3 regions of the Pseudomonas hormoni genome follow, and region 3 is predicted to be linked to each of the others. Evidence: predicted binding sites of a transcription regulator. Region 3 holds the regulator's gene; each other region holds the start of a gene.

Region 1 (9,516 bases), 1.2 Mb from region 3:
GATGAACAGCTACCGCTCGATCATCGCCAGTTTGCCGGAGAGCAGCTACTAAACTGCTTCCCGCAGACACAAAAAAGCCGCGAATATCGCGGCTTTCTCGTTTTCAACGTACAGCTTTTTCCAGCTTCCAGCCCAGCACATCCAAGGCGTCACAGCCGTCCTGAATCAACATGTGCGCAGCGTTGGCGAAATGCTCCAGGTCGTGTCCTTCGGCGTTTTTGATGCACAGGCAGGTGACGCTGTTGAGCAGATTACGTGCGGCTTTGAGTCGATGGACGGCGGTTTCAAGAAGATCGGAAGCGCGGGCTTCGGTGTCGATGTATAGCGTCGGGCCGACGCTGAAGTTGCCTTGGAGCGGGTGGTATCTGGACATGGCATGAATTCCTTCTGAAAGATGAAACTCCCACCCTTTTCGCGGCTAATCGAATGGAGTGGCAGCTGTACGTGGGTTAGCCGACCGGTCAGAGGAACCCGGCACACCCGAAGATGTCCCACGCACAGCCACCATAGACAGATATGTCAGGCAGCAAATAGCACCGCGATTATACGGGCGCTCGTGCATTCCTCTCAAACGACCGGCTAAGGTCCATCACCGATTCATCGGCGACGGACAAACTATAGGCGAGCCTTAAGCGAAGAAAAACATGGTTTATACGTCTCGGAGACTTCCTACACCTTTCTCGGACATGCCCTCATTCCTTGGTTTTTACCGTGATCAGGCAGATGCAAATTCATTCTTGCGGCGATGGACTTAAGTGCGCCGCGTTCATTCAGGCAGCACGCGTCATCGTTGACGACCATCGCTGGCAAGCCAGCTCCCACAGGGGAACGCGAACGCTTCAAATGACAGGCCGGCCGGTAGGCCGCCTCGGTTGCATTGGCGGTAGTCGCCCCCTCACGCCGAGTGGAGGTTCTGCGCAGTGGGCAACCCGGCAGGGATGCCGGGTTAGCCGCCCCCGGCCATGGATGGCCGATGGCGGCGGGCCCACGGAGCAGGACCGGAAGGAGGGCATGCCGAGCCTAGGCGAGGCTCCGAACGAAAGGGGCAAAAGCGCTTGGTTACTTGGCGCTTCTCCAAGTGACTCGCCGTAAGGGCGAAACCATTAGCCGCCGTAACCGCAGCAACGGATATGTACACCACCACAAAATCACGCCAGCCATGAGGTCCCCATCGCAGGCAAGCCAGCTCCCACAGGGACCGTGCCCAGCTGAAAATGAAGTAGCTTCCAAAGCAGTGCCGCAAAAAAGCCGACATCACTGTCGGCTTTTTTGTGGCTCACTACTTCGCTGGTCCACCCGGTTTCGGCGCCGGGTCATCGAACAGGTTCAAACGCTCGCGAAGTTCATGGGCCGGCAGCGGTTCTTTATCGGCCGGCAATGCGTTCGGGTCGGCTGGCGTGGCCGGCACTTCACCCGGGCCGCCCTGCCCTTGCGTCGCCTCTGGCGTCGGCTCCGCGCCTTGCGAGCCTTCGATGGCACGCTGGGCTTTCTTGGTCAGCACGATAATGTCGATTCGGCGGTTGACCGGGTTGAGCGGGTTCTCGCGATCGAACAACGCCGACGAGGCATAACCGACGACGCGAGCGACTTGCTGATCCGGATAACTGCCCGCCACCAACGCACGACGTGCGGCGTTGGCCCGGTTGGCCGAGAGCTCCCAGTTACCGAAATCGCCGGTGCCCGAGTACGGCTTGGCATCGGTGTGGCCGCTGATGCTGATCTTGTTCGGCACCGCTTTGATGGTGTCGGCCATGGCCAGCAGGATGTCTTCGAAATACGGCTTCAGACGCGCACTGCCGGAGTCGAACATCGGGCGGTTTTCGGCGTCAACGATCTGGATGCGCAGGCCGTCCGGCGTGATTTCGAACAGAATCTGGTCCTTGAATTTCTTCAGCTGCGGGTTCTCTTCGACCTTGTTCTGCAGTTCTTGCAGCAGCAGTTCGAGGCGTTCCTTCTCCACCATCTCAGCCATGCCTTCGACCTGTTCGGCGTCGATGGTCACCTTGTCCGGCTGCGGCTGGGATTTCACTTCAGGGTTGAGGGTGTTCTCCGGCGCCAGGGTCGGCGTGCCGCCCAGATCGATGATGTACGGCGTGCCGCTTTCGGAAAAGCCGACCGGGTCCTTGAAGTAACCGGCGATGGCGATCTTCTGTTCCGGTGTCGCGGTGGACAGCAGCCACAGCACCAGGAAGAACGCCATCATCGCCGTCGCGAAGTCGGCGAAGGCGATTTTCCAGGCGCCCCCGTGATGCCCGCCGGCGATGCGCTTGACGCGCTTGATGATTATCGGCTGGTTATTTTCCATGACTTAGCGACCGCGAACCGCTTGTTCCAGCTCAGCGAAGCTAGGACGGTGCGCCGGGTACAGAACCTTGCGCCCGAACTCCACCGCCAGCGATGGCGGCATGCCGGAAGCCGAAGCCACCAGCGAGGCCTTGATGGCTTCGTAGACGTTAAGTTCTTCCTTGGCATCGTGGGCCAGGGAGTGGGCCAGCGGACCGAAGAAACCGTACGCGGCGAGAATACCGAAGAAGGTACCGACCAGTGCCGCACCGACGTGCAGACCGATGGATTTCTGGTCGCCTTCGCCCAGGGACGCCATGGTCACCACAATACCCAATACCGCCGCGACGATACCGAAACCTGGCATGGCGTCGGCGATGCCGTTCACCGCGTGGGATGGGTGCTCCAGGTCTTCCTTGAGATTGTAGAGTTCCATGTCGAACAGGCCTTCCAGCTCATGGGGAGCCATGTTGCCGGAGGACATGATGCGCAGGTAATCGCAGATGAACGCGGTCATGCGCTCGTCCTTGAGCACCGACGGGTACTTGGCGAAGATGGGGCTCGCGGCGGCATCTTCGATGTCGCCTTCGATGGCCATCATGCCTTCGCGGCGACTCTTGTTGAGGATCTCGTAGATCAGCCCCAATACTTCAAGATAGTAGCCGTGATTGAACCGCGACCCGAACATGCTCAAGGACTTCTTGAGCACGTGCATGGTCATGTAACCGGGGTTGGCCTGGAGGAATGCGCCAAGGGCCGCACCACCGATGATCATCACCTCGAAAGGTTGAATCAGGGCGGCAATTTTGCCGTGGGAGAGCACGTATCCGCCGAGCACGCTCGCGAATACGACGATGATGCCGATTATTTTAGCCATAGGTAGGAGAGCACTTACTGAGTCGGGTTCAAGGTCATATTCGGAAGTTAAAAAATCTCTTCTTCTACTTATCGGCAAAACTGCGCCAGACTATAGCCAGTTCAGGCGAAAAGCCAATTTGGCCCGCTCCAGGCATAGGTAATGCAGACGATGGTCGCGTCCAGACATGGCTAACGAAACGAACGTCCCAACTCCAAAACCGACCACACTCGAAGGCTGGGTCAAGCTTCTCGATGGTGTGCGCCTGCCGGTTCCGCAGGCCAGCCATGACTTGGTTTGCAAGGCTATCCGCGACAACCGCAGCTCGCTGCGCGATATCGCCGAGCAGATGCAAGAGAGCCCCGCCCTGGCCTTGAGTGTGATCCGCGAAGCCAACCGGCACACCCACGGCAGCATGACCGAGCCTGCGGAAAACCTTGAGGTGGCGATCAATCGCCTCGGTTTGAAGCGCACCGAAGAACTGCTCGCCCGGCTGCCCGCGGAACCGGAATCGCAAATTCCCGTGGCCCTGCGTCAGCTGCAGTTGATCAGCCAGCACGCGACCCAACAAGCCAACGGCTTTTTCGCCGCCCGCCTGGCGCGGCTATGGCAAGACATCCACTGGGGCAGCCTGCTGTTTCTTTCACCGCTGTGGCCCATGGCGTTGACCCATCCGCAGTTGCTCGAAGAATGGGAGCTGCGGGTCATCCATAAAGGCGAGTCGGCGCGCAAAGTCGAGAAACAATTATTCGGCGTTCGCCTGCTGGAAATCGCTCAGGCGCTGGTGGAGATCTGGCACCTGCCGATCTGGGTGCAACAGGGTTACAAGCTGTTGCTCAACGAGCAGCGGGAACTGGTGAAAGTCCTGCGCATTGCGCGCGACAGCGATCATCCGTTGCGCCAACAGAACCGTCTTGATGACGATCCGACCCTTCGCCGCTGGCTCAATCAACCGGCCAATACCGTGTTGCTGGCCAACGGTCTGGCACTGTCGGCGCAACAGGCCTGGGACAGTCCGCACAGCGAACGCTGGCAATACCTGACCAGCCTTTACCTGCAAATGCCGATGGACGAGGTGCAGCAGCAATTGCACCAGCAGGCCGCCAACAGTGCGCGTCAACACGGTATGCCAGACCTTTGGCACCCGGCCGTTGCGCTGCTCTGGCCGTGGGGCATGAATCGCGTTCACGCCGGTCTGCTGCCCGCCCCGGCGCCGACCGCCGAGGACCTGGCCAAGTGGCGCACACAATGCGCCGAGCTGCTGGTAGAACCGAGTCGTTTCACCAATGCCATGCACTTGACCAACTCGGCCCGTGACGCGCTGGTCGCGTGCGGCATGCGTCGAGTGATGATCCTGATGGCCGACCGCACGCACGCCAACCTGCGCGTGCACCAGATCGCCGGGTTGCCGAAAGAAACCGCCGGCCTGAATTTCGTGGTCAGCCAAAGCACCGTGCTGCAACGCCTGCTTTCGCAACAGGCCCAAGTGCGCCTGACACCGGTCAACAACGCGCAGTTTTCGGCGCTGCTGCCGGCCGGCCTGCGTTCGCAGTTCGGTGGCGAACACCTGCTGTTGCGCTCGCTGGTCAGCAACGGCCGCGTGATCATGATCGTGGTGGCGGATCAGGGCGGCGGGCCGTTTTCTGAAATCACCGTGCAGGCCTTTGGCAAAACCGCGCAGTGCATCGAGAAAGCCCTGCACAGCTTTAGCCATCGCGGCCAATGACCCGCTACAATCCTTCCCTTTGTGCTCTGGAGACCTCACATGTCTGACTTCTCTGGCTTGCCGCTGGTGATCGAACCGAGCGACTTGCTCCCTCGCCTCGACGCCCGCGATCTGATTCTGGTGGACCTGACCAGCAGCGCCCGCTATGCCGAAGGGCATATTCCCGGAGCGCGTTTTGTCGATCCGAAACGTACGCAACTCGGCCAGCCGCCTGCGCCAGGCTTGATGCCGCCGCACGCGGCACTCGAAGCGTTGTTCGGTGAGCTGGGCCACAATCCCGATGCGGTCTACGTCGTGTATGACGACGAAGGCGGCGGTTGGGCCGGGCGTTTTATCTGGCTGCTGGACGTCATCGGCCACAGCAAGTACCACTATGTCGACGGCGGCCTGACGGCCTGGCTGGCAGAAGGCTCGCCCATGTCGATCCAGATCCCGCCCACGGTCGGCGGCCCGGTTGCGCTGACCCTGCACGACGAACCCACCGCCACCCGCGAATACCTGCAAAGCCGTCTCGGCGCCGCCGACCTGGCGATCTGGGACGCGCGCGGGCCGCTGGAGTACTCCGGCGAGAAAGTCCTCGCGGCCAAGGGCGGACACATTCCCGGCGCGGTCAATTTCGAATGGACCGCGGGCATGGACCGGGCGCGCAACCTGCGCATCCGCAAGGACATGCCGCAGATCCTGGAAAAACTCGGGATCAGCAAAGACAAAGAAGTGATTACCCACTGCCAGACTCACCACCGTTCTGGCTTCACCTATCTGGTGGCCAAGTCCCTCGGTTATCCGCGGGTCAAAGGCTACGCCGGCTCCTGGGGCGAATGGGGTAACCATCCCGATACGCCTGTAGAGATTTAAGGTTTTTAAGGACAGTTAATGAATAAGCGTTTGTTTATCCTCAGCCAATACCTGCTGCCCCACCACTTGCTCTCGCGACTGGCCGGCTGCATCGCCGAATGCCGTGTGCGCTGGTTCAAGAATGCGTTCACCGCGTGGTTCGCCAAGCGTTATCAAGTGGACATGTCCCAGGCCCTGGTCGAAGACCTGACCGCCTATGAGCACTTCAACGCGTTCTTCACCCGCGCGTTGAAAGACGGCGCTCGTCCGCTGGACGAAACCCCGGGCGCGATCCTCAGCCCGGCCGACGGCGCGGTCAGCCAGCTCGGCCCGATCGAACACGGTCGCGTGTTCCAGGCCAAGGGCCACAGCTTCAGCGTGCTGGAGTTGCTGGGCGGTGACGCTGCCAACGCAGCGCCGTTCATGGGCGGTGATTTCGCGACCATTTACCTGTCACCGAAGGATTACCACCGCGTGCACATGCCGCTGGCCGGCACATTGCGCGAGATGGTCTACATTCCGGGGCGGATTTTCTCGGTCAACCAGACCACCGCTGAAAACGTTCCGGAATTGTTTGCCCGCAACGAGCGTGTGGCGTGCATTTTCGACACCGAGCGCGGGCCGATGGCCGTGGTGCTGGTGGGCGCGATGATCGTCGCATCGATCGAAACCGTCTGGGCTGGTTTGGTGACCCCACCGAAGCGCGAACTGAAAACCTTCCGCTACGACGAAGCGGCTCGTGCGCCGATCCACCTGGAAAAAGGTGCGGAACTGGGTCGTTTCAAGCTGGGTTCGACGGCTGTTGTGCTGTTCGGCCCTGATCAAGTGCAGTGGGCTGAAGAACTGGCGGCCGGTTCGCCGGTGCAGATGGGCCAGGGCATGGGCCTGCCAAAAGCCTGATCCCCTGATCCGAACCCCACGAACGTCTTCGTGGGGTCGGACATTTCGGTGGTGCCGCTACTCTATCTGCCCGCGAAAGCCGATCGGCCCTTCGTTCGCGTAGGTATTGGTGCCACTGAGGTTTTTCCCTCCATCACTGGAGGTCACGCTCAACGCGACAACGTTCTGATTGTCCCGGCCTCCGATGACCCACTTGCCACCCGGATGCCATGGAGCGTCGTTGCCACCCCACTGATTTTCAACGTTGTACTGGTTCTGGCCCGTGCGCTGAGCCTTGAAGCCAATGGGACCTTCACCCGAGTACGTCATGGTGCCGGTGAAGCTCTTGCCGCCATCGCTCGACTTGATCTCGATCGCGACAACCTTCTGGTTGTCCCGCGCGCCTAACGTCCAGTCTCCGCCCGGATGCCAGGGTGCAGAACTACCGCCCCATTGATTTGCCACTACGTATCTAGACATAAACTTCATCTCCTTGAAGTTACGAGAGACCTGCCCGGCACAGGCAGCAGGCCGTACGACCGTGCGTATCCAGTCGCACGTCTGTCAGATTAGTAGCACGCCCGAACCTCACTCGGCTGACAGACAAACGGTCGCCGACCAGAACTGCTACAGTCAGGTCATTCACTGCCCATTTTCCCGGTTGGAGTTTGTTCACGGCATGAATGAGACCAGTCCTCACCTTCTGCTACGCGCCCCGATTCCTGCACAGTTGCGCCTGTCGTTCTGCGAAGCCACCCCGCGCGACCTCAAGCGCTGGATCGCCGACCTGCCCAAAGCCAATATCGGCGAAACCGCTCGCCAGCTCTATCAAGGCTTGAGCGAACTGAACCAACTGCTGACGCCCAGCGACAATCGCCTGCAACTGCTCGAGTTACTGCGGCCCGAGGTGTATTACGTCTGCAAGCACCTGGAGCGGCATTTCCTGCACCAGTCGATAGTCCTCGACGAGCGCTCGCGCAAGATCGCCAACCTCTGCCAGGCACTGCAAAGTCATTTGGCGATTGGCTATAAACAGATCGTCGTGCGCATCTTGCCGCGCTTCAGCAAGGACCGCGCGCCGCTGCTGGCCCAGGCATTGCAACGGGCGATCCATTGCCTCTGCGGACCACTGATCCGCGCCACCCAGCTCTATTGCCCGGCGCCGGAAGGTGTGTGGCTGGAACTGCATCAGCTGTATCGGATTGCCTGTTCCCATCGGCTCCAGCACCTGAGCCTGCGCGATGAACTGGCCAGCCAGACGCAAACCCTGAGCATCGAACAGACATACGTGGTCGCCCTGCTGCTGGGCGCCGCACGCTGCAATCAGCTGCGCCAGAATCAGATCGCGCGACTCGCCGAAGTGCTGGAGCCGTGGAGCAAATTGATCAAGCTGCAACCGGAATCTGCGGCCGACGGACTGTTTGGCGTCGCGCCGGAGCTCGACATCGGGCCGCGTTACCGTTCGAAATTTCGGCCCGAGCAACAGGAAAGCTTGCTGGGATTTGATCCGCAGCCGCTGGTCGCAGCCATTGAGGCCCATCTGCAAGAGATCGACAGTCCGGTGCCACTGCCCGTGCCGGCAGGTCTGAGCCTGGATACGCTGCAACACCTGAATGCCGCCTGGGGCCAGGCGGTCGAACGCAGTTTTCAGCGCACGGCCAGTCAAGGCACCTTGACCTTGTGCGTGGGCATGAGCGCGCTGCACTTCTATCTGGGCGGCCAACGTCCGTTCAGCGAGATCCTGAAACATCCCGGTGCCGGCCGCGCGCAGTTCGCGGCGACCTCGCCCGCCGCCCGGGAAAAAGACCAATGGCACCATGCCTTCGACGCGGCGCCACAAGGCACCGCCGACACGCTGCTGCCCTACGAAGAAATCGAATACCCGCAACTGCAGAACGACGACAGTCACGAGGCCTCCGACCGCAACCGTCACTTTCCGACCTACGCCTTGCCGGTGATCAATCACAGTCCGGGCGGTTATTGCCTGGCGTGGCCCGGCGACGTACCGGCCGAGTTACAGGCGGGCGAGATGGTCGGCATCGAAGATACGGCGGGGTCGGGCTGGAGCATCGCGGTGGTGCGCTGGATCCGCCAGGTTCGCGGCGGCGGTACGCAAATGGGTATCGAGCAAGTCGCGCCCTACGCCGAACCTTGCGGCCTGCAATTGGTGCGCACCCGTGACGACCACAGCCAATATTTGCGCGGCCTGCTACTGCCCGCGATCAGCGCGATAGACCTGCCGGCCACCTTGCTCGCCCCGCGCCTGCCCTTTCAGGAAGGCAACAAGGTGCTGATCAACACCAACGGCGAGGAGCGCCGGGCCGGACTGGATCGGCGGGTGGCGAGCACCAACAGTTTTAATCAGTTTGCCTATCGTTCGCTGGAGGCTGCCAGAAACGAAAACGCCGCGGGGAGCGGCGTGGTCGGAAACGAGGAGGAGTTTGATTCGTTGTGGAAGACGCTTTGAGGGTGAATCCGATATCTGTGGCGAGGGAGCTTGCTCCCGTCAGGACTGCGTAGCAGTCCTTTTTTGGGGGCCGCTTCGCAGCCCAGCGGGAGCAAGCTCCCTCGCCACAAAAGCGCTCTAAGACCTGTGGGAAACTCAGAGCTGCCCGTCACGATCCCGAAAGCCCAGCAGATACAGCACGCCATCCAGCCCCAGCGTGGAAATCGCCTGCTTCGCCGACTGCTTGACCAGCGGCTTGGCGCGGAATGCCACACCCAGCCCGGCAATCGCCAGCATCGGTAAATCGTTGGCGCCGTCGCCGACCGCGATAGTCTGCTCCAGACGCAAACCTTCCTTGTGCGCCAGCTCCTTCAGCAGATCCGCCTTGCGCTGCGCATCGACGATCGGCTCGACCGCCACGCCGGTGACCTTGCCATCAACCACTTCCAGTTCGTTGGCGAATACGTAGTCGATGCCCAGCTTGGCCTGCAA
Region 2 (9,516 bases), 2.6 Mb from region 3:
AGCATCCCGGCGGCGGCGATCACCAACAGCACCACCACGGCGATGCCGATGATGCTCAGTAACACGCCTTCCATGCGCTCCTGAACCTTGGCCTCGACCACGGCCACCTGCGCTTCGATACCGTCGAGGTTGACCGAGGTGCCGACGGCCATGTCCCACTTCGGCAGGTATTCGGTGTAGCCGAGTTTCGGCACCAGTACCTTGGTATTGCCGGGCAGTGGCGAGCTGTATTGCAGGTAATGAGTGCCGTCCTTGGCGACTTTCACCAGGTCGCGGTTGACGTAGACGCCGTTCGGATCACGGTTGTCCTTGAAGCTTTGGCCCACGCCTTCGGGGCTGTTGGCCTTGAACAGGCGCACGGTGTTGGAGTCGTAGCCGAAGAAGTAACCTTCCTTGCCGTAGCTGATGCTCGACAGCAATTTGATCACCTGGGCCCGCGCCGCGTCGTCACCCGGGGCTGCGGCGTCGTAGAGCGGTTTGATCGTAGTCATCGCCACGGCCACGTAACTTTGCAGGGTGGCCTTGGCATCGCTGAGCAGGCGCTGGCGAGTCTCCTCGACTTCCTTGCGGGCCTGTTCCTGCAGAACGAACAACGTGGTCAGGCTGATGACCAGCGCAAAGAGCAACACCGGGAGGACGGCAAGGGACAGGACTTTAGCCTTCAGGCTCATGCGCATGACGGTTCACTCATTTTGATTTTTATTGGCGTGGTTAAAGGCTTTAACGGCACGCCGGATCAAAAGTTGAGTGCGGTCCCTGTGGGAGCGGGTTTGTGTGGCGAGCGAGCTTGCTCGCGCTGGGCTGCGTAGCGGCCCCTTTTGTGAGTGCTGCGCACTCAAGCGGGAGCAAGCTCCCTCGCCACAAAAGCTCGCTCCCACAGGTTTTGAGGGGTTTACAGAACCATTGCGGCCACCCAGCCGAACGCCAGCAGCGGCAGGTTGTAATGCAGGAAGGTCGGCACCACGGTGTCCCAGATGTGGTGATGCTGGCCGTCGATGTTCAGGCCGGAGGTCGGGCCCAGCGTCGAGTCCGACGCCGGCGAACCGGCATCGCCCAACGCACCGGCGGTGCCGACGATGCACACGATGGCGATCGGGCTGAAACCCAGTTGCACGCACAGCGGCACAAAAATCGCCGCCAGAATCGGTACCGTGGAAAACGACGAACCGATGCCCATGGTCACCAGCAGGCCGACCAGCAACATCAACAGCGCGCCGATGCCCTTGCTGTGACCGATCCACGACGCCGACGCTTCAACCAGCGTCTGCACCTGGCCGGTGGCCTTCATCACTTCGGCAAACCCCGAGGCGGCGATCATGATGAAGCCGATCATCGCCATCATCTTCATGCCTTCGGTGAACAGGTCGTCGGTATCCCGCCACTTGACGATGCCCGACACCGAAAAGATCAGGAAGCCTGCCAGTGCACCGATAATCATCGAATCCAGCAACAGCTGAATGATAAACGCCGCCGAAATGGCCACACCCGCGACCATCAGGCTCAACGGGTTGTACTGCACCGCGACCTGCTCGACCTGCTCGATCTTTTCCAGGTCGTAGACACGTTTCTTGCGATAGCTGATAAACGCTGCCGCCAGCCCCACGACCATGCCCAGCGCCGGAATCCCCATGGCACGGGTAACGTTGATGCCGCTGATGTCCACGCCGCTGCGGGCCACGTTGGCCAGCAGGATTTCATTCAGGAAGATGTTGCCGAAACCCACCGGCAGGAACATGTACGGCGTGATCAGGCCGAAGGTCATGACGCAGGCGATCAACCGGCGATCCAGTTGAAGTTTGGTCAGCACATACAACAGCGGCGGCACCAGCAACGGAATAAACGCGATATGTATCGGCAGAATATTCTGTGAAGCGATGGCCACCACCCACAGCAAACCGATCAGCAGCCACTTGACCGAACCGCCACCGTTGGCGTGCTGGCGGTCAACCATGGCCAGGGCCTTGTCCGCCAGCGCATGGGCCAGGCCGGACTTGGCAATCGCCACCGCGAAGGCGCCGAGCAAGGCATAGGACAACGCCACCGTGGCCCCGCCGCCGAGGCCGCTGTTGAACGCTTTCAGGGTGGCGTCGATGCCCAGGCCACCGGTCAGGCCGCCCACCAGCGCGCCGATAATCAGCGCGATCACAACGTGCACGCGGGACAGGCTGAGCACCAGCATGACGCCGACCGCGGCAATTACAGCATTAATCATCGTTACCTCAAGGCAAGCGAAATGAGCCCGGCCGGCAGTCTGCACAGAGACGCCAGCGGGATAAGGAATGGGTTTTATTAGAGGGCGCGCACTGTGCCGCAGAGTGGGGCCGGTGTCAAAGCGACTGGCCAGTAAATGATGGGCAACTGCCGGTGCCCCCCTGTGGCGAGGGAGCTTGCTCCCGCTGGGTTGCGAAGCGACCCCGGCATTTATCCAGGCAAACCGCATTGGCAGGATTCACGACTGCTTCGCAGCCGAGCGGGAGCAAGCTCCCTCGCCACAGGTAAACACTCACACCACAAAAGCTTTGGTGGCTGCATAAAGAAAGCCGAATCGCAGCCGTTACAGTGCAAAGTCTCAGATATTTATCGAATAAGGACGTCTCCATGTCGCTCAGACAACTTTCCATTCAATGGAAAATCACCCTGCTGGCCGGGCTTTGCCTGGCGGGTATCGTGACCTTGCTGGTAGGTCTTTCGCTGTATCGCATGGAGCACAGCTCCGAGCTGGTGAAAGCCTCGAGCATGGAGATGCTCACGGAAGCCGCCCAGGCCCGAATCGAGTCCCAGGGCGAAAACCAGGCGCTGGGGATTCGCCAGCAGTTCATGGACGCCTATCAATATGGCCACGGCTTTTCACGTCAGGTGCTGTTCCTGCGTGATCAGGCCGAAAAGCGCTTTCTCGATGCCTTCGATCTGCGCGAAGACCTGACCCGCCAGGTCAAGTCGGCGCTGCAAGCCAACCCGGAGTTGCTCGGTTTGTCCCTGGTGTTCGAGCCCAATGGGCTGGACGGCAAGGACGAACTGTTCGCCGGCCAGGCGGAACTGGGCAGTAACGACAAGGGCCGTTTCGCGCTGTACTGGTCGCAACCGACGCCGGGCAAGGTGACGTCGATGGCACTGCCGGAAACCGACATGGCCGACACCAGCACCGGCCCCAGCGGCGAACCGGCCAACGCCTGGTTCACCTGCCCGCGCACTTCGCTCAAACCTTGCGTGATCGAACCTTACTTCTATGTGATCGACGGCCAGAACGTGCTGATGACCAGCATCGTGTTCCCGCTGATGGTCAACGGCAAAGTCATCGCTTCGCTGTCGGTGGACATTAACCTCAACAGCCTGCAAGCGGTCAGTCAGGGCGCGAGCAAAAAGCTCTATGACGGCCAGACCAACGTCAGCATCATCAGCCCGGCCGGTTTGCTCGCCGGCTACAGCCCGGACGCCAGCAAACTCAGCCAGCGCCTGGATGCGGTAGACAAAACCAGCGGCGCCGAGCTGATCCGCATGCTCGCCACCAGCAGCAAAACCACAAGCCTGCACAGCAACCAGCAGTTGAAAGTGCTGTCGCCGTTCCAGCCGATCCCCGGTGGCAAGTCGTGGGGCGTGCTGCTCGACGTGCCGGAAAAAGTCCTGATCGGTCCGGCCGAAGCGCTGAAGAAACAACTCGATGACAGCAACACCGCCGGCACTTTGGTTGAACTCGGCCTCGGTGTGCTGGCAGCGTTGATCGGCCTGTTGCTGGTGTGGCTGATGGCACGCAGCGTGACCAGACCGATCCTTGGCGTGGCACACATGCTCGAAGACATCGCCAGCGGTGAAGGCGACCTGACCCGGCGTCTGGCTTACGACAAAAAGGATGAGCTGGGCCAGTTGGCTGGCTGGTTCAACCGTTTCCTCGACAAGCTGCAACCGATCATCGCCGAAGTGAAACGCTCGGTGCAGGACGCCCGCAGCACGGCGGACCAGTCCTCCGCCATCGCCACGCAAACCAGCGCCGGCATGGAGCAGCAATATCGCCAGGTCGATCAGGTGGCCACCGCCTCCCACGAAATGAGCGCCACCGCCCAGGACGTCGCCCGCAGCGCTGCGCAAGCGGCACAGGCTGCAAGGGACGCGGATCAGGCCACTCGCCGCGGACTGACGGTGATCGACCAGACCACCCACAGCATCGACAACCTCGCCGCCGACATGAGCGCGGCCATGGTGCAGGTCGAAGGGTTGGCAGCAAACAGCGAGAAGATCGGCTCGGTGCTGGAAGTGATTCGCGCCATCGCCGAACAGACCAACCTGCTGGCCCTCAACGCCGCCATCGAAGCCGCCCGTGCCGGTGAAGCCGGCCGTGGTTTTGCTGTGGTGGCCGACGAGGTGCGCAACCTCGCGCGGCGTACGCAGGAGTCGGTTGAAGAAACCCGTCTGGTGATCGAGCAATTGCAGAGCGGCACCCAGGATGTGGTGGGGTCGATGAACAACAGCCATCGTCAGGCTCAGGGCAGCGTCGAGCAGGTCAGTCAGGCGGTCACGGCGTTGCGGCAGATTGGCGATGCGGTGACGGTGATCAGCGACATGAACCTGCAGATTGCCAGCGCGGCGGAAGAACAAAGCGCCGTGGCGGAAGAGATCAACAACAACGTGGCGACGATTCGGGACGTGACGGAGTCGTTGTCGGGGCAGGCGAATGAGTCGGCGCGGGTGAGTCAGTCGCTCAATAGCCTGGCGAATCAGCAGCAGAGTTTGATGGATCAGTTCCGCGTTTGACGCCAATCCAATGTGGGAGCGAGCCGGTGTGGCGAGGGAGCTTGCTCCCGCTCGGCTGCGAAGCAGTCGCAAAACTTTTAGGGCCGCTTCGCGACCCAGCGGGAGCAAGCTCCCTCGCCACACAAGCCCAATCCCACAGGATTACTCGGTTGCGTGTCAGTGTTTGGGGAGTTCGATGACAACGCTCAACCCGCCCCACTCACTCTCCTGCAACCGCAACACCCCACCCCACGTGTCGACGATGTCGCGCACAATTCCCAGCCCCAACCCATGCCCATCCGTTTGTTCATCCAGCCGCGCCCCCCGGCTGAACACCTGATCGCGCTGGTCCTCGGGAATCCCCGGCCCATCATCTTCAACCCTCAACTGAAATCCTTCAGCCGTCTCGACCACGCCCAACCGCACCTCGGCATCCGCCCATTTGCAGGCGTTGTCGAGCAGGTTGCCCAGCAGTTCCAGCAAGTCTTCGCGATCCCACGGCAACTGCAAACCGGCCGGTGCGCGATAGCTCAGTTCAAGGTGTTCGCCGTGGATCATGTTCAACGTGGCGAGCAATCCCGGCAGTTCCGCATCGCAATCAAACAGCGCCCCCGGCAGCGCATCGCCGGACAGTCGTGCGCGATTGAGTTCGCGGTTGAGTCGCTGCTGAACCTGTTCCAGTTGTGCCTTCAGGATCTTGCGCAGCTCGGGATGGGCATCGAGTTTTTCGCTGGACGCCAGGCTCAATAACACCGCCAGCGGGGTTTTCAAGGCGTGCCCGAGGTTGCCCAGCGCATTGCGCGAACGCTTGAGGCTGTCTTCGGTGTGCGCCAGCAAATGGTTGATCTGCGCCACCAGCGGTTCAAGCTCCACCGGCACCTGATCATCCAGTTGCGAACGCTGGCCCTGCTGTAACTGGGCAATCTGCTCGCGGGCCCTTTCCAGTGGGCGCAAGGCGCGGCGCACGGTGATCCGCTGCAACAGCAGAATCAGCAACAGCCCCGCCAACCCCAGACCCAGCCCCACTTGCTGCATGCGCTTGAAACTGTCGCGCACCGGGGTGTAGTCCTGGGCGACGCTGATGGAAATCGACTGGCCCAAACGGCGATAGTCCGAACGCAAGATCAGCAATTGCTGACCTTCCGGCCCCAGTTGCAGGTTGCTGTGCAGGCCGGGATGGTCGAGGCGCGGCAATTCCTGATCCCACAACGAACGCGAGCGCCAATGGCTGTCGGCAAAATCGATGCGGAAGTAATGTCCGGAAAACGGTCGTTGATAGGCCGGCGACAGGTGCCGCTCATCCAGCTGCAAGCCCTGCGGCCCACGCACCAACGCCACCAGCAAACTTTCGCTGTCGTTGCGCAAGCCCGCTTCGAGGTAGCGCTGCAAACCCATTTCGAACAGCCACAGGCTGGTTTGTGCCAGCACCAGGCCGACGATCACCATTACGCTGATCAGCCCCAGGCTCAAGCGGCGCTGGATCGACCTCACTGCGCTTGACCGCCAAACAGATAACCCTGGCCGCGACGGGTTTCGATCACGCTGCGCCCGAGTTTGCGGCGCAGGTGATTGACGTGGACTTCCAGCACGTTGGAATCACGCTCGGTTTCACCGTCGTAGAGATGTTCGGCCAGGTGGCTTTTGGAGAGGATCTGCTCGGGGTGCAACATGAAATAACGCAGCAGGCGGAATTCCGCGGCGGTGAGCTGAATGTCGGCGCCGTCGCGGGTCACGCATTGGCGACCTTCGTCCAGGTGCAAGCCCGCCGACTGCAGCGTCGGCTGATTGACCTTGCCGTGGGAGCGGCGCAACAGCGCCTGGATGCGCAAGTGCAGTTCTTCAGGATGGAAGGGTTTGGTCAGGTAATCATCGGCACCCGCCTTGAGGCCTTCGATCCGTTCGGCCCAGGAGCCGCGCGCCGTCAGGATCAGCACCGGCGTGGCGAGCCCGCCCGCGCGCCATTGCGCCAACACGTCGAGCCCCGGCAAACCCGGCAGCCCCAGGTCGAGGATGATCAGGTCATAGGGTTCGCTGCTGCCCTGATACACCGCGTCACGGCCATCGGCCAGCCAGTCCACGGCGTAACCCTGGCGGTTGAGGCCGGCGATCAGTTCGTCGGCCAGGGGTACGTGGTCTTCCACCAGCAGCAATCGCATCGGTCAATCTTCCTTGTCTTTCAGTAACTGGCCAGTGGTGGCGTCGACGTCCAGCTCACGGACCACGCCTTCGGTGGTCAGCAATTCGACTTCATAAATGTAGACGTCGTGTTTCTCTTCGAGCTCGGCTTCCAGCAGTTTCGACCCGGGATAGCGGTCCATTGCCTGCTTCAACAACTGCTCGAGCGGCAGGATCACGCCTTGCTGGCGCAGGCGCAGGGCTTCGTCCTGATCCAGGTCGCGGGCCATGACCACCGAGCAAAACGCCAGAAGCACCAGCGCCATGCGTGAAAATGAACACACCTTCATTACGTATCCTGATGATCCTTGAGAACCTGCCCGCTGACAGCGTCTAATTCCAGGTCCCACTCAATGCCTTGTGGGTCGCGCAGCTCCACCTGATAGATGTACTTGCCGTACTCTTCTTCCAGCTCGGTTACGGTGACTGTCGAGCCCGGGTGTTTGGCCAGTGCCGTGGCGTTGAGCTTCTCGAAAGACACAATGGTACCAGCGTCGCGCAGCCGCAGGGCTTCGTCGGGGCCCAGGTCACGGGCGTGGGCGAGGCTGGCAGTCATGGCGATGAGGGAGGCGGTGAACAGGGCAGTCAGGGTTTTCATGGGGTGTCTCCGTATTTTTTATGTGTTGCGTACGGCGGTCACCTTAGCGATTCGAACTTAATTGAAACTGAATTGCCATCATTGGTCATGACAACGCGCCATCAGCACCCGGCACAATGTGGGATCGGGCTTGTGTGGCGAGGGAGCTTGCTCCCGCTCGGCTGCGAAGCAGTCGCAAAACTTTCAGGGCCGCTTCGCGACCCAGCGGGAGCAAGCTCCCTCGCCACACAAGCCCACTCCCACAGTAGATTTGTGGCGTTGCCTGACCTGTCTATAATCCCCCGCTTGCCCGACATCGAGACCGGTATGACCGCCATCCACATCAAATTCCCTTCCCTGACCCTCAAGGCCGGCCCTCGTGCCTTCGCGCGCATCCGCGAACACGGTTTGAACGCCGCCGATGTCGGCACGCTACCGGGCGCCGCTGGCGGGCCCAAGGCGTTGGGAATTCAAGGTCTGGACCTGGCGCTGTTCGGTGAATGGCTGCCTGCCGCGCCACGCGAGCGTTCACTGATCGGCGCATCGGTCGGCTCCTGGCGCTTTGCCAGTGCTTGTCTGCCGGATGCCGCCGAAGGCATCCGCCGCCTGGGCCATCTCTACACCGAGCAAAATTTCGCCAAGGGCGTGACCATGGCGCAGATCAGCCAGAGCTCGCAGCGCATGCTCAATGACCTGCTCGACGGCCGTGACGCCTCGATTCTGGACAACGCCCATTACCGACTGAACATCATGGTGGTCAAAAGCCACGGCCTGCTCGCGGACGATCATCGCGGTCGCCTCGGGTTGGGCCTGTCGTCGGTGATTGCCGATAACCTGCGCGGTCGCGCGCGGCTGTCGCGGCATTTCGAGCGGCTGATCATCCACGACCCGCGCCTGGCGCCACCGGTGCATGCGCTGAACGACTTCCCGTCACGCTTCGTCGCGCTGAATGCCGGCAACCTGCGTCAGGCCTTGCTGGCGTCGGGTTCGATCCCGATGGTGATGGAAGGCGTGCGCGACCTTCCGGGCGCCGGCGCCGGAACGTTCCGCGACGGTGGTCTGCTGGACTATCACCTCGACCTGCCCTACAGCGGCAACGACATCGTGCTGTATCCACACTTCACCGACCGGGTCATCCCCGGCTGGTTCGACAAAACCCTGCCGTGGCGCCGCGCCTGCACCACGCGCTTGCAGGATGTTCTGCTGCTGGCGCCGTCGAAGGACTACCTGGCGCGCCTGCCCTACGGCAAACTGCCAGACCGTAACGACTTCAAGCGCTTCATGGGCGATGCGCCGAGCCGGCAGAAATACTGGCGTGCGACGATGGATGAGAGTCGCAGGCTGGGCGATGAATTCCTTGAACTGGCCGCCAACGGTCGCCTTGGCGAACGCTTGCTGACCCTTTAGTCAGGACAAACTGTTAAACTCGCCGCCTGCCCACATCGCTGCGGCGATCGCCACCTGACAGAGCTTAAAAAACTGTGGAAATCTTCAAAGAATTTACCTTCGAATCCGCCCACCGCCTGCCCCACGTCCCGGACGGCCACAAGTGCGGCCGCCTGCACGGTCACTCGTTCAAAGTGGCAATTCACTTGAGTGGCGATCTTGATCCGCATACCGGCTGGATTCGTGACTTTTCGGAGATCAAGGCGATTTTCAAGCCGCTGTATGAGCGGTTGGATCACAACTATTTGAATGACATTCCGGGGTTGGAGAATCCGACCAGTGAAGTACTGGCCAAATTCATCTGGGCCGAACTCAAGCCATTGCTGCCGGAGCTTAGTGCGATTCGGATTCATGAGACGTGCACCAGCGGTTGCATCTATCGCGGGGAATAACCAGATCAAAAGGACACTGCAAAACCACTGTGGGAGCGAGCTTGCTCGCGATGGCGGTGTATCAGTCGGCATTTTCATCGACTGAATAGCCGCTATCGCGAGCAAGCTCGCTCCCACAAGGGCAACTGCGTTTCGTCAGTGATGTGAAAAACAGCCTTCATTGGCTGTTTTTTTATGCCTATGCTTTTTGGCTGGTACCCG
Region 3 (9,516 bases):
TTCAGGTTGCCGACGACGAGCCATGATCCATTACCCCCATCAATCCATGAAGCCCTGAAGCTTCAACTCAATAGAGCGAGGGTTTTCACCTTCGGCAATCGACAGAATGCCCTCCAGCAGCATTTCGCGATAACGCGATTGGCGCAATGCAACGGATTTGAGTTTGGCCGCAATCGGCAGCAGCACCAGGTTGGCACTGGCCACGCCGTAGATGGTGGCGACGAAGGCCACGGCAATACCGCTGCCCAATTGCGACGGATCGGCCAGGTTGCCCATGACGTGGATCAGGCCCATCACCGCACCGATGATGCCGATGGTCGGCGCATAGCCGCCCATGCTTTCGAAGACTTTGGCGGCTTCGATGTCGCGGCTTTCCTGGGTGTAGAAATCCACTTCCAGAATGCTGCGAATCGCTTCCGGCTCGGCGCCGTCCACCAGCAGTTGCAGACCTTTGCGCGAGTAAGCGTCGGGTTCGGCGTCGGCCACGCCTTCCAGACCGAGCAGACCTTCCTTGCGGGCGGTCAGGCTCCAGTTCACCACGCGGTCGACACCGCCGGCCAGGTCCACGCGAGGCGGGAACAGGATCCAGCCGAGAATCTGCATGGCGCGTTTGAAGGCGCTCATCGGTGATTGCAGCAGCGCCGCACCGACGGTCCCGCCGAGCACGATCAACGCCGCCGGACCGTTGGCCAGCGCGCCGAGGTGACCGCCTTCAAGGTAGTTGCCGCCAATGATGGCGACAAACGCCATGATGATCCCGATAAGGCTCAGTACATCCATCAGATACACGCCTCGACCAGGTGCTTGCCAATATCGTCGAGGCCGTACACCGCATCGGCGAGTTCGGCTTTGACGATGGCCATCGGCATGCCGTAGATCACGCAGCTGGCTTCATCCTGAGCCCAGATCGAGCTACCGCCCTGCTTGAGCAGACGCGCACCTTCACGGCCGTCGGCGCCCATGCCGGTCAGTACGACCGCCAGAACTTTGTCACCGTAGGACTTGGCCGCCGAACCGAAGGTGATGTCCACGCACGGCTTGTAGTTCAGACGCTCGTCGCCCGGCAGGATTTTCACCGCGCCACGGCCATCGATCATCATTTGCTTGCCACCCGGCGCCAGCAACGCCAGGCCCGGACGCAGGATGTCGCCATCCTCGGCTTCCTTGACGCTGATGCGGCAGAGCTTGTCGAGACGTTCGGCGAACGCCTTGGTGAACGCCGCCGGCATGTGCTGGATCAACACGATCGGGGCCGGGAAATTGGCCGGCAATTGCGTCAATACGCGCTGCAGGGCAACCGGGCCGCCGGTGGAAGTGCCAATGGCAACCAGTTTGTAGGCTTTGCGTTTCGGTGCCGGCGACGACGGAGCGTGCGCAGGTGCACGGGCCGGGATCGGTGCCGGACGTGCAGGCGCGCTGCTGCCATAACTGCTGACACTGGGAGGTGCAGGGGTCGGGGCTGGCGTCGAGACCGGCGCCGGTGCCGGCGCGCTGTAGGCGCTGACCCGACGGTTACTGCGCGAAATGCTGAGAATCTTCTCGCACAGCAGTTGCTTGACCTTCTCGGGATTGCGCGAGATGTCTTCGAAATTCTTCGGCAGGAAATCCACCGCGCCGGCGTCCAGCGCATCCAGGGTGACCCGGGCGCCTTCGTGCGTCAGCGAGGAGAACATCAACACCGGTGTCGGGCAGCGCTGCATGATGTGCCGCACTGCCGTGATGCCATCCATCATCGGCATCTCGTAGTCCATGGTGATCACGTCCGGCTTGAGGGCCAGCGCCTGATCGATCGCCTCTTTTCCGTTGGTCGCCGTACCGACGACCTGGATATTCGAATCCGCTGAAAGAATTTCCGAGACGCGGCGGCGGAAAAACCCCGAATCGTCCACCACCAGGACCTTGACTACCATAAACACTCCGTTAGGCGGGGGCGAGGCTCAGTCGCCCCGCTCCCCCAGAATCAAATACGCCGTGCGGCGTAACGCTTGAGCATGCTCGGAACATCGAGAATCAGCGCAATACGGCCGTCACCGGTGATGGTGGCGCCGGACATGCCCGGGGTTCCCTGGAGCATTTTGCCCAATGGCTTGATGACCACTTCTTCCTGGCCGACCAGTTGATCGACAACGAAGCCGATCCGCTGGGTGCCTACCGAAAGGATCACCACATGGCCTTCGCGCTGCTCTTCGTGAGCGGCGGAGCTGACCAGCCAGCGTTTGAGGTAGAACAGTGGCAGCGCCTTGTCCCGCACGATCACCACTTCCTGGCCGTCCACCACGTTGGTGCGCGACAGGTCGAGGTGGAAGATCTCGTTGACGTTCACCAGCGGGAACGCGAACGCCTGGTTGCCGAGCATGACCATCAGCGTCGGCATGATCGCCAGGGTCAACGGCACCTTGATGACGATCTTCGAGCCTTTGCCCTTGGTCGAGTAGATGTTGATGGTGCCGTTGAGCTGGGCGATCTTGGTTTTCACCACGTCCATGCCCACGCCACGACCCGACACGTCGGAGATCTCGGTTTTGGTCGAGAAACCCGGCGCGAAGATCAGGTTGAAGCAGTCAGACTCGCTGAGTCGGTCCGCCGCATCCTTGTCCATCAAACCTTTCTTGACCGCGATGCCACGCAACACGTCGGCATCCATGCCCTTGCCGTCATCGGAGATGGACAGCAGGATGTGGTCGCCTTCCTGTTCAGCGGACAGGATCACTTTGCCGCTACGCGGTTTGCCCATCGCTTCACGATCAGCCGGCTCTTCAATACCGTGGTCGACCGAGTTGCGCACCAAGTGGACCAGCGGGTCGGCCAGTGCCTCGACAAGGTTTTTGTCGAGGTCGGTTTCTTCGCCGACCAGCTCCAGGTTGATCTCTTTCTTGAGCTGGCGAGCCAGATCTCGAACCAGACGCGGGAAGCGCCCGAAGACTTTCTTGATCGGTTGCATCCGGGTCTTCATGACCGCGGTTTGCAAGTCAGCCGTGACCACGTCGAGGTTCGACACGGCCTTGGACATGGCCTCATCGGCGCTGTTGGCCCCCAGGCGAACCAGGCGGTTACGCACCAGTACCAGCTCGCCAACCATGTTCATGATTTCGTCGAGACGCGCGGTATCGACCCGCACGGTGGTCTCGGCTTCGCTGGCCGGTTTTTCCGCCGGTGGTGCAGCCGGTGCACGGGCTGGCGCCGGTGCAGCGGCGGCAGCAGGCTTCGGCGCTTCGGCTTTTGGCTCGGGCGCTTTGGCCACTGGTGCCGGGGCTTTGGCGACAGGTGCCGCTACCGAAGAAGCGGCGGAACCGGTGCCGACTTCAGTGAACTTGCCTTTACCGTGCAATTCGTCGAGCAGCGATTCGAACTCGTGATCCGAGATCAGATCGCTGCCGGCCGCTTTAGCGGCAGGTGCAGCGGCGACCGGGGCCGAAGCAATGGCCGATTCCAGCGCGTCCACCGCAAAGTTGCCCTTGCCGTGCAGCTGATCGAGCAGTGCTTCGAATTCGTCGTCGGTAATGTCGGAACTGTCGCCTGCCGCTTTCGGGGCAGCCGGTGCGGCGGGTGCAGCAGGTGCTGCCACCGCGTCGACGGCGAACTGACCTTTGCCGTGCAATTGATCGAGCAACGACTCGAATTCTGCATCGGTGATTTCGTCGCTGGCCGCGGCATCGCCGGCAGGCAGCGGAGCAACCACAGGCGCCTCGGCCTGAGCCTTGACGGCGTTCAGCGAGTCCAGCAGTTGTTCGAATTCGTTATCGGTGATGTCGCCTGATTCGGCTTCGGCAGCCGGTGCTTCCACCACTTCAGCCACAGGTGCGGCTTCATCGGCGGTTTGCGGCTCGGCCAGACGGGCCAGGGCCGCAAGCAATTCAGGCGTGGCAGCCGTGATCGGGCTGCGTTCGCGGACTTCGCTGAACATGCTGTTCACCGCGTCCAGCGCTTCGAGAACCACGTCCATCAATTCCGAGTCGACGCGACGTTCACCCTTGCGCAGGATGTCGAACACGTTCTCGGCGATGTGACAGCACTCCACCAGCTCGTTGAGCTGGAGGAAGCCGGCGCCCCCTTTTACAGTGTGAAAACCGCGAAAAATTGCATTGAGCAAGTCCGCATCATCCGGTCGGCTTTCAAGCTCGACCAGCTGTTCGGACAGTTGCTCTAGAATCTCGCCGGCCTCAACCAGGAAATCCTGAAGGATCTCTTCATCGGCGCCGAAGCTCATTAAGGGTGTGCTCCTACAGGTCTAAAAACCTAAAATACCTAAAATTCTAAAACCCTAGGCTGGATAGCAAATCGTCCACATCGTCCTGACCGGACACAACGTCTTCTCTTTTATCGGCATGAATCTGCGGACCTTCACCCTGAGAGAGATGTTTTTGCGGATCTTTTTCAGCAAGCATCGCTTCACGGTCATGTTCGATGCCCGCAAAGCGGTCCACCTGACTGGCCATAAGCACGAGCTTGAGCAGGTTGCTTTCAACTTCGGTGACCAATTGGGTCACACGCTTGATCACTTGACCTGTGAGGTCCTGATAATCCTGAGCGAGCAGAATGTCGTTGAGGTTGCTCGACACCGCGCGGTTGTCCGCGCTGCTGCGTGTCAGGAAACCGTCGACACGCCGTGCCAGCTCGCGAAACTCTTCAGCCCCGACTTCGCGACGCATGAACCGTCCCCAGTCCGTGCTCAGCGCCTGGGCTTCATCGCTCAGGCTATTGACCAACGGCGTAGAGTTTTCGACCAGGTCCATGGTGCGGTTGGCTGCGGCCTCTGTCAGCTTGACAACGTAGCCCAGACGCTCGGTGGCATCTGTGATCTGGGACACTTCCTCGGCTTGCGGCATGTGCGGGTCAATCTGGAAATTGACGATCGCGCTATGCAGCTCGCGAGTGAGCTTGCCCACTTCCTGATACAGGCCGCGGTCACGGGTCTGATTGAGCTCATGGATCAATTGCACAGCGTCGCCGAACTTGCCTTTTTCAAGGCTTTCGACCAGTTCGACCGCGTGTTTTTTCAGGGTCGACTCAAAATCGCCCTGTGAAGATTCGTTGTGGTCCATAGCTCCCCCGTGGCGCAGTTTCTCAACCGATGCGTTCGAAAATCTTCTCGATTTTTTCTTTCAACGCCTGGGCCGTGAAGGGTTTGACCACATAGCCGTTAACACCGGCCTGGGCCGCTTCGATGATCTGCTCGCGCTTGGCTTCAGCGGTTACCATCAGCACCGGCAGGTGCTTGAGCTTTTCATCGGCGCGCACGTGACGCAGCAGATCGATACCGGTCATGCCAGGCATGTTCCAGTCCGTTACCAGAAAGTCGATGCTTCCGCTGTTGAGAACCGGAATGGCAGTAACGCCATCGTCAGCCTCGACCGTGTTGGTGAACCCAAGGTCACGCAACAGGTTTTTTATGATCCGCCGCATCGTTGAGAAGTCATCAACGATGAGGATTTTCATGTTCTTGTCCAATTCGACCTCCAAGCAGTCTTAAACGCGCCCAGCACCTGGACGCGCCATTTCAATCAATCCGGCAAAGCACTCAATGACTGTCTGGAGCACAACAGATCGAGACCGGCGCAGTTCAACACCACACCAGCCACGTTCGCAGTGTCCCCACACTGCCTTCAGCGCGCTCGCCACTCCCCCAAACGCCCCCGCAAACGGGCCGCGCACTGGCTGTGTAACTGGCTGACTCGAGATTCGCTGACCCCCAGGACCTCACCGATTTCCTTGAGATTCAACTCTTCGTCGTAGTACAGCGCCAACACCAGTCGCTCACGCTCCGGCAAATTGGCAATCGCGTCCGCCAGCGCCGCCTGGAAGCGTTCATCTTCCAGATCGCGTGACGGCTCGAGATGAGCGCTCGCGCCATCCTCGTGCAGCCCTTCGTGTTCGCCGTCCTGCAACAGATCGTCGAAACTGAATAACCGGCTGCCCAGGGTGTCGTTCAAAATCCCGTAGTAATCATCGAGACTCAATTGGAGTTCGGCCGCAACTTCGTGATCTTTAGCGTCACGGCCGGTTTTAGCTTCAATCGAGCGAATTGCGTCGCTGACCATGCGGGTATTGCGGTGGACCGAACGTGGCGCCCAGTCCCCCTTGCGGACTTCATCGAGCATCGCGCCGCGGATTCGAATGCCCGCGTACGTCTCGAAACTCGCGCCTTTGCTGGCGTCGTATTTGGTCGATACTTCAAGCAGGCCGATCATGCCGGCCTGGATCAGGTCTTCGACCTGGACACTGGCTGGCAGTCGCGCCAGCAAGTGGTAGGCAATGCGTTTGACCAGTGGCGCGTAACGCTCGATCAGCTCGTACTGCGCGTCACGTGCCGATTTCTTGTATAGGTTGTAACCGCTGGCTGTCATAGCACGGGTCCTGCCGTTTGTTGCACGAGGCGCTCGACGAAAAACTCCAGGTGCCCACGCGGGTTGGCAGGCAGCGGCCAGGTATCGACCTTTTGTGCGATGGCCTTGAAGGCCAGGGAGCACTTGGAACGCGGGAAAGCTTCATAGACCGCGCGCTGCTTCTGAACGGCCTTGCGCACGCTTTCGTCGTACGGCACCGCACCGACGTATTGTAAGGCGACGTCGAGGAAGCGATCCGTGACCTTGGTCAACTTGGCAAACAGGTTGCGACCTTCCTGCGGGCTCTGGGCCATGTTGGCCAGGACGCGGAAACGGTTCATGCCGTAGTCGCGGTTCAGCAGTTTGATCAGTGCGTAGGCGTCGGTGATCGAGGTCGGTTCGTCGCAAACCACCAGCAAGACTTCCTGCGCGGCGCGAACGAAACTGACTACCGAGTCACCGATGCCCGCAGCGGTGTCGATCACCAGGACGTCGAGGTTGTCGCCGATATCGCTGAACGCCTGGATCAGGCCGGCGTGTTGTGCCGGGCTCAGATGCACCATGCTCTGAGTGCCGGACGCGGCCGGGACGATGCGGATGCCGCCTGGCCCCTGCAACAACACGTCGCGCAGCTCACAGCGGCCTTCGATGACGTCGGCCAGGGTGCGTTTGGGTGTCAGTCCCAGCAGGACGTCGACGTTCGCCAGACCCAGATCGGCGTCCAGCAGCATGACGCGCCGGCCTAGCTCAGCTAGAGCCAGGGACAAGTTCACTGACACGTTAGTCTTCCCGACGCCACCTTTGCCGCCGGTCACCGCGATCACCTGTACGGGATGCATGCTGCCCATGTTATTTCTTTACCTTGTCTTGCATAGACGGAGGCCACATTACTGGCTGCGCGTTCACAAACGGAACAATGCATGGCAGACCATCGATGTAGGTACAAAAACTGTTCATTAATACCTCAGCCAACCTGCTTGGTCGGGCTGTGGTAAATATCAGCGAACATGTCAGCCATGGCTTCTTCGCTGGGTTCTTCCTGCATTTGCACGCTGACGGCACGGCTGACCAACTGATGACGACGCGGCAGATGCAAATCATCCGGAATCCGCGGCCCATCGGTCAGGTAAGCCACCGGCAACTCATGACTGATTGCCAGGCTCAGCACCTCGCCCAGGCTTGCCGTTTCATCCAGTTTAGTCAGGATGCAGCCAGCGAGCCCGCAGCGCTTGTAACTGTGATAAGCGGCGGTTAGAACCTGTTTCTGGCTGGTGGTTGCCAGAACCAGATAATTTTTTGATTTGATGCCTCGACCGGCCAGGCTTTCGAGCTGCATACGCAGTGCCGGATCGCTGGCCTGAAGACCCGCGGTATCGATCAGCACCACACGCTTGCGCAGCAATGGGTCCAGCGCCTGCACCAGGGACTGGCCCGGGTCGACGTGGGTGACCGACACGTTGAGGATCCGGCCCAGGGTCTTGAGTTGTTCCTGAGCGCCGATGCGGTAGCTGTCCATGCTCACCAGCGCGATGTTCTGCGCGCCGTACTTGAGCACGTAACGGGCCGCGAGCTTGGCCAGCGTGGTGGTCTTGCCCATGCCGGCAGGGCCGACCATGGCAATCACGCCGCCCTCTTCCAGTGGCTCGACTTCCGGTGTGGCGATCATCCGCGCCAGGTGCGCCAGCAACATGCGCCAGGCCTGACGGGGCTCTTCAATGTCGGTAATCATTTCCAGCAGATCGCGGGACAACGGGCCGGACAGGCCGATGCGTTGCAGGCGACGCCAAAGGTTGGCCTGGGCCGGACGACTGCCTTGCAGCTGGTTCCAGGCCAGGGAGCCGAGTTGTACTTCCATCAGTTCGCGCAGGCTGTTGAGTTCGAAACGCATCGAATCGAAAGCCCGCGGGTCGACACCGCCGGAGGCTGGCGCAGGGGCCGGCGCAGCACGACGGGGTTCAGTGTAAGTCGGTTCGATCAGCGGTTCGGCGGCGGTGAGTGGCAGACCGGCGAACAACTGGCGATTGGTGGACTTGTCGCTCTCGCCCTCGCTACGCAGGCTCAGTTCGGCCTGGGCGGTCACGATCCGCGACTGGGTCTTGCGCAGCTCGTCCTCGAGTTCCATGTTCGGAACACGCGGGGCCAGCGCCGACAGTTTGTAATCGAGGGCAGCCGTCAGCTCGACACCACCGGCGATCCGGCGGTTGCCAATGATGGCGGCATCAGCGCCCAGCTCATCACGAACCAGTTTCATGGCCTGACGCATATCGGCGGCGAAAAAACGCTTAACTTGCATAAACCACTACCTCAGCCGTTGGGCCCTACTGTCGCAACGATGGTCACTTGCTTGTTGTCAGGGATTTCCTGGTAAGCCAACACATGCAAACCCGGGACTGCCAGTCGGCCAAATCGCGACAGCATCGCGCGAACCGGACCGGCCACCAGCAGAATCACCGGTTGACCTTGCATTTCCTGACGCTGCGCCGCTTCGATCAACGAGCGTTGCAGTTTTTCAGCCATGCTTGGCTCCAGCAGAACGCCCTCTTCCGAGCCTTGTCCTGCCTTCTGAAGACTATTGAGCAATATTTGTTCCAACCTTGGCTCAAGAGTGATAACTGGCAGCTCCGACTCAGTCCCCACAATGCTTTGGACGATTGCACGGGATACGCCGACGCGTACGGCGGCCACCAGCGCGGCAGTATCTTGACTCTTGGCCGCATTGTTCGCGATCGCCTCGGCGATGCTGCGAATGTCCCGTACGGGCACCTGCTCGGCCAGCAACGCCTGGAGCACCTTGAGCAGCTGCGACAACGACACCACGCCCGGCACCAGCTCCTCGGCCAGTTTAGGCGAGCTTTTGGCCAGCAACTGCATGAGTTGCTGTACTTCTTCGTGGCCGATCAGCTCACTGGAGTGCTTGTACAAAATCTGGTTCAAGTGGGTTGCCACCACTGTACTGGCATCGACCACGGTATAACCGAGGGATTGCGCCTGCGCACGCTGGCTGATTTCGATCCAGACCGCTTCCAGCCCGAAAGCCGGATCTTTGGCGGTGATGCCGTTGAGCGAACCGTAGACCTGACCCGGGTTGATCGCCAGTTCCCGATCCGGATAAATCTCCGCTTCGGCCAGGATTACCCCCATCAGGGTCAGGCGATAGGCACTTGGCGCGAGGTCGAGGTTGTCACGGATATGC

The links. Region 3 encodes FliA, which starts transcription of late flagellar genes. Its sites were predicted from a motif close to CTAAAGTTTNNNNNNNNNNNGCCGNTAA; they were not measured.
Region 1: a site for FliA is predicted at 3,229-3,256, ahead of motA (flagellar motor stator protein MotA). Genes of this name have one in related genera too.
Region 2: a site for FliA is predicted at 2,531-2,558, ahead of KJF94_RS16885 (methyl-accepting chemotaxis protein). Genes of this name have one in related genera too.

The regions. Positions count from the first base shown of each region.
Region 1 is NZ_CP075566.1:6,287,809-6,297,324, reverse strand. Features, by position in the region: gene rsgA (small ribosomal subunit biogenesis GTPase RsgA) at 1-52, shown strand, start outside; gene KJF94_RS29200 (hypothetical protein) at 104-373, opposite strand; gene motB (flagellar motor protein MotB) at 1,280-2,305, opposite strand; gene motA (flagellar motor stator protein MotA) at 2,309-3,160, opposite strand; gene KJF94_RS29185 (HDOD domain-containing protein) at 3,327-4,865, shown strand; gene KJF94_RS29180 (rhodanese-like domain-containing protein) at 4,905-5,720, shown strand; gene asd (archaetidylserine decarboxylase) at 5,739-6,599, shown strand; gene KJF94_RS29170 (lectin OAA family protein) at 6,657-7,058, opposite strand; gene KJF94_RS29165 (molecular chaperone) at 7,258-9,045, shown strand; gene serB (phosphoserine phosphatase SerB) at 9,181-9,516, opposite strand, start outside.
Region 2 is NZ_CP075566.1:3,602,705-3,612,220, forward strand. Features, by position in the region: partial or broken gene KJF94_RS30605 (cache domain-containing protein) at 1-677, opposite strand, end outside; gene KJF94_RS16880 (Na+/H+ antiporter family protein) at 893-2,209, opposite strand; gene KJF94_RS16885 (methyl-accepting chemotaxis protein) at 2,599-4,746, shown strand; gene KJF94_RS16890 (sensor histidine kinase) at 4,903-6,216, opposite strand; gene KJF94_RS16895 (response regulator transcription factor) at 6,213-6,881, opposite strand; gene KJF94_RS16900 (PepSY domain-containing protein) at 6,885-7,190, opposite strand; gene KJF94_RS16905 (PepSY domain-containing protein) at 7,190-7,498, opposite strand; gene KJF94_RS16910 (patatin-like phospholipase family protein) at 7,805-8,884, shown strand; gene queD (6-carboxytetrahydropterin synthase QueD) at 8,959-9,315, shown strand.
Region 3 is NZ_CP075566.1:1,025,870-1,035,385, reverse strand. Features, by position in the region: gene motD (flagellar motor protein MotD) at 1-24, opposite strand, end outside; gene KJF94_RS04770 (flagellar motor protein) at 40-780, opposite strand; gene KJF94_RS04765 (protein-glutamate methylesterase/protein-glutamine glutaminase) at 780-1,910, opposite strand; gene KJF94_RS04760 (chemotaxis protein CheA) at 1,961-4,207, opposite strand; gene KJF94_RS04755 (protein phosphatase CheZ) at 4,254-5,042, opposite strand; gene KJF94_RS04750 (chemotaxis response regulator CheY) at 5,065-5,436, opposite strand; gene fliA (RNA polymerase sigma factor FliA) at 5,604-6,344, opposite strand; gene fleN (flagellar synthesis regulator FleN) at 6,341-7,171, opposite strand; gene flhF (flagellar biosynthesis GTPase FlhF) at 7,288-8,616, opposite strand; gene flhA (flagellar biosynthesis protein FlhA) at 8,628-9,516, opposite strand, start outside.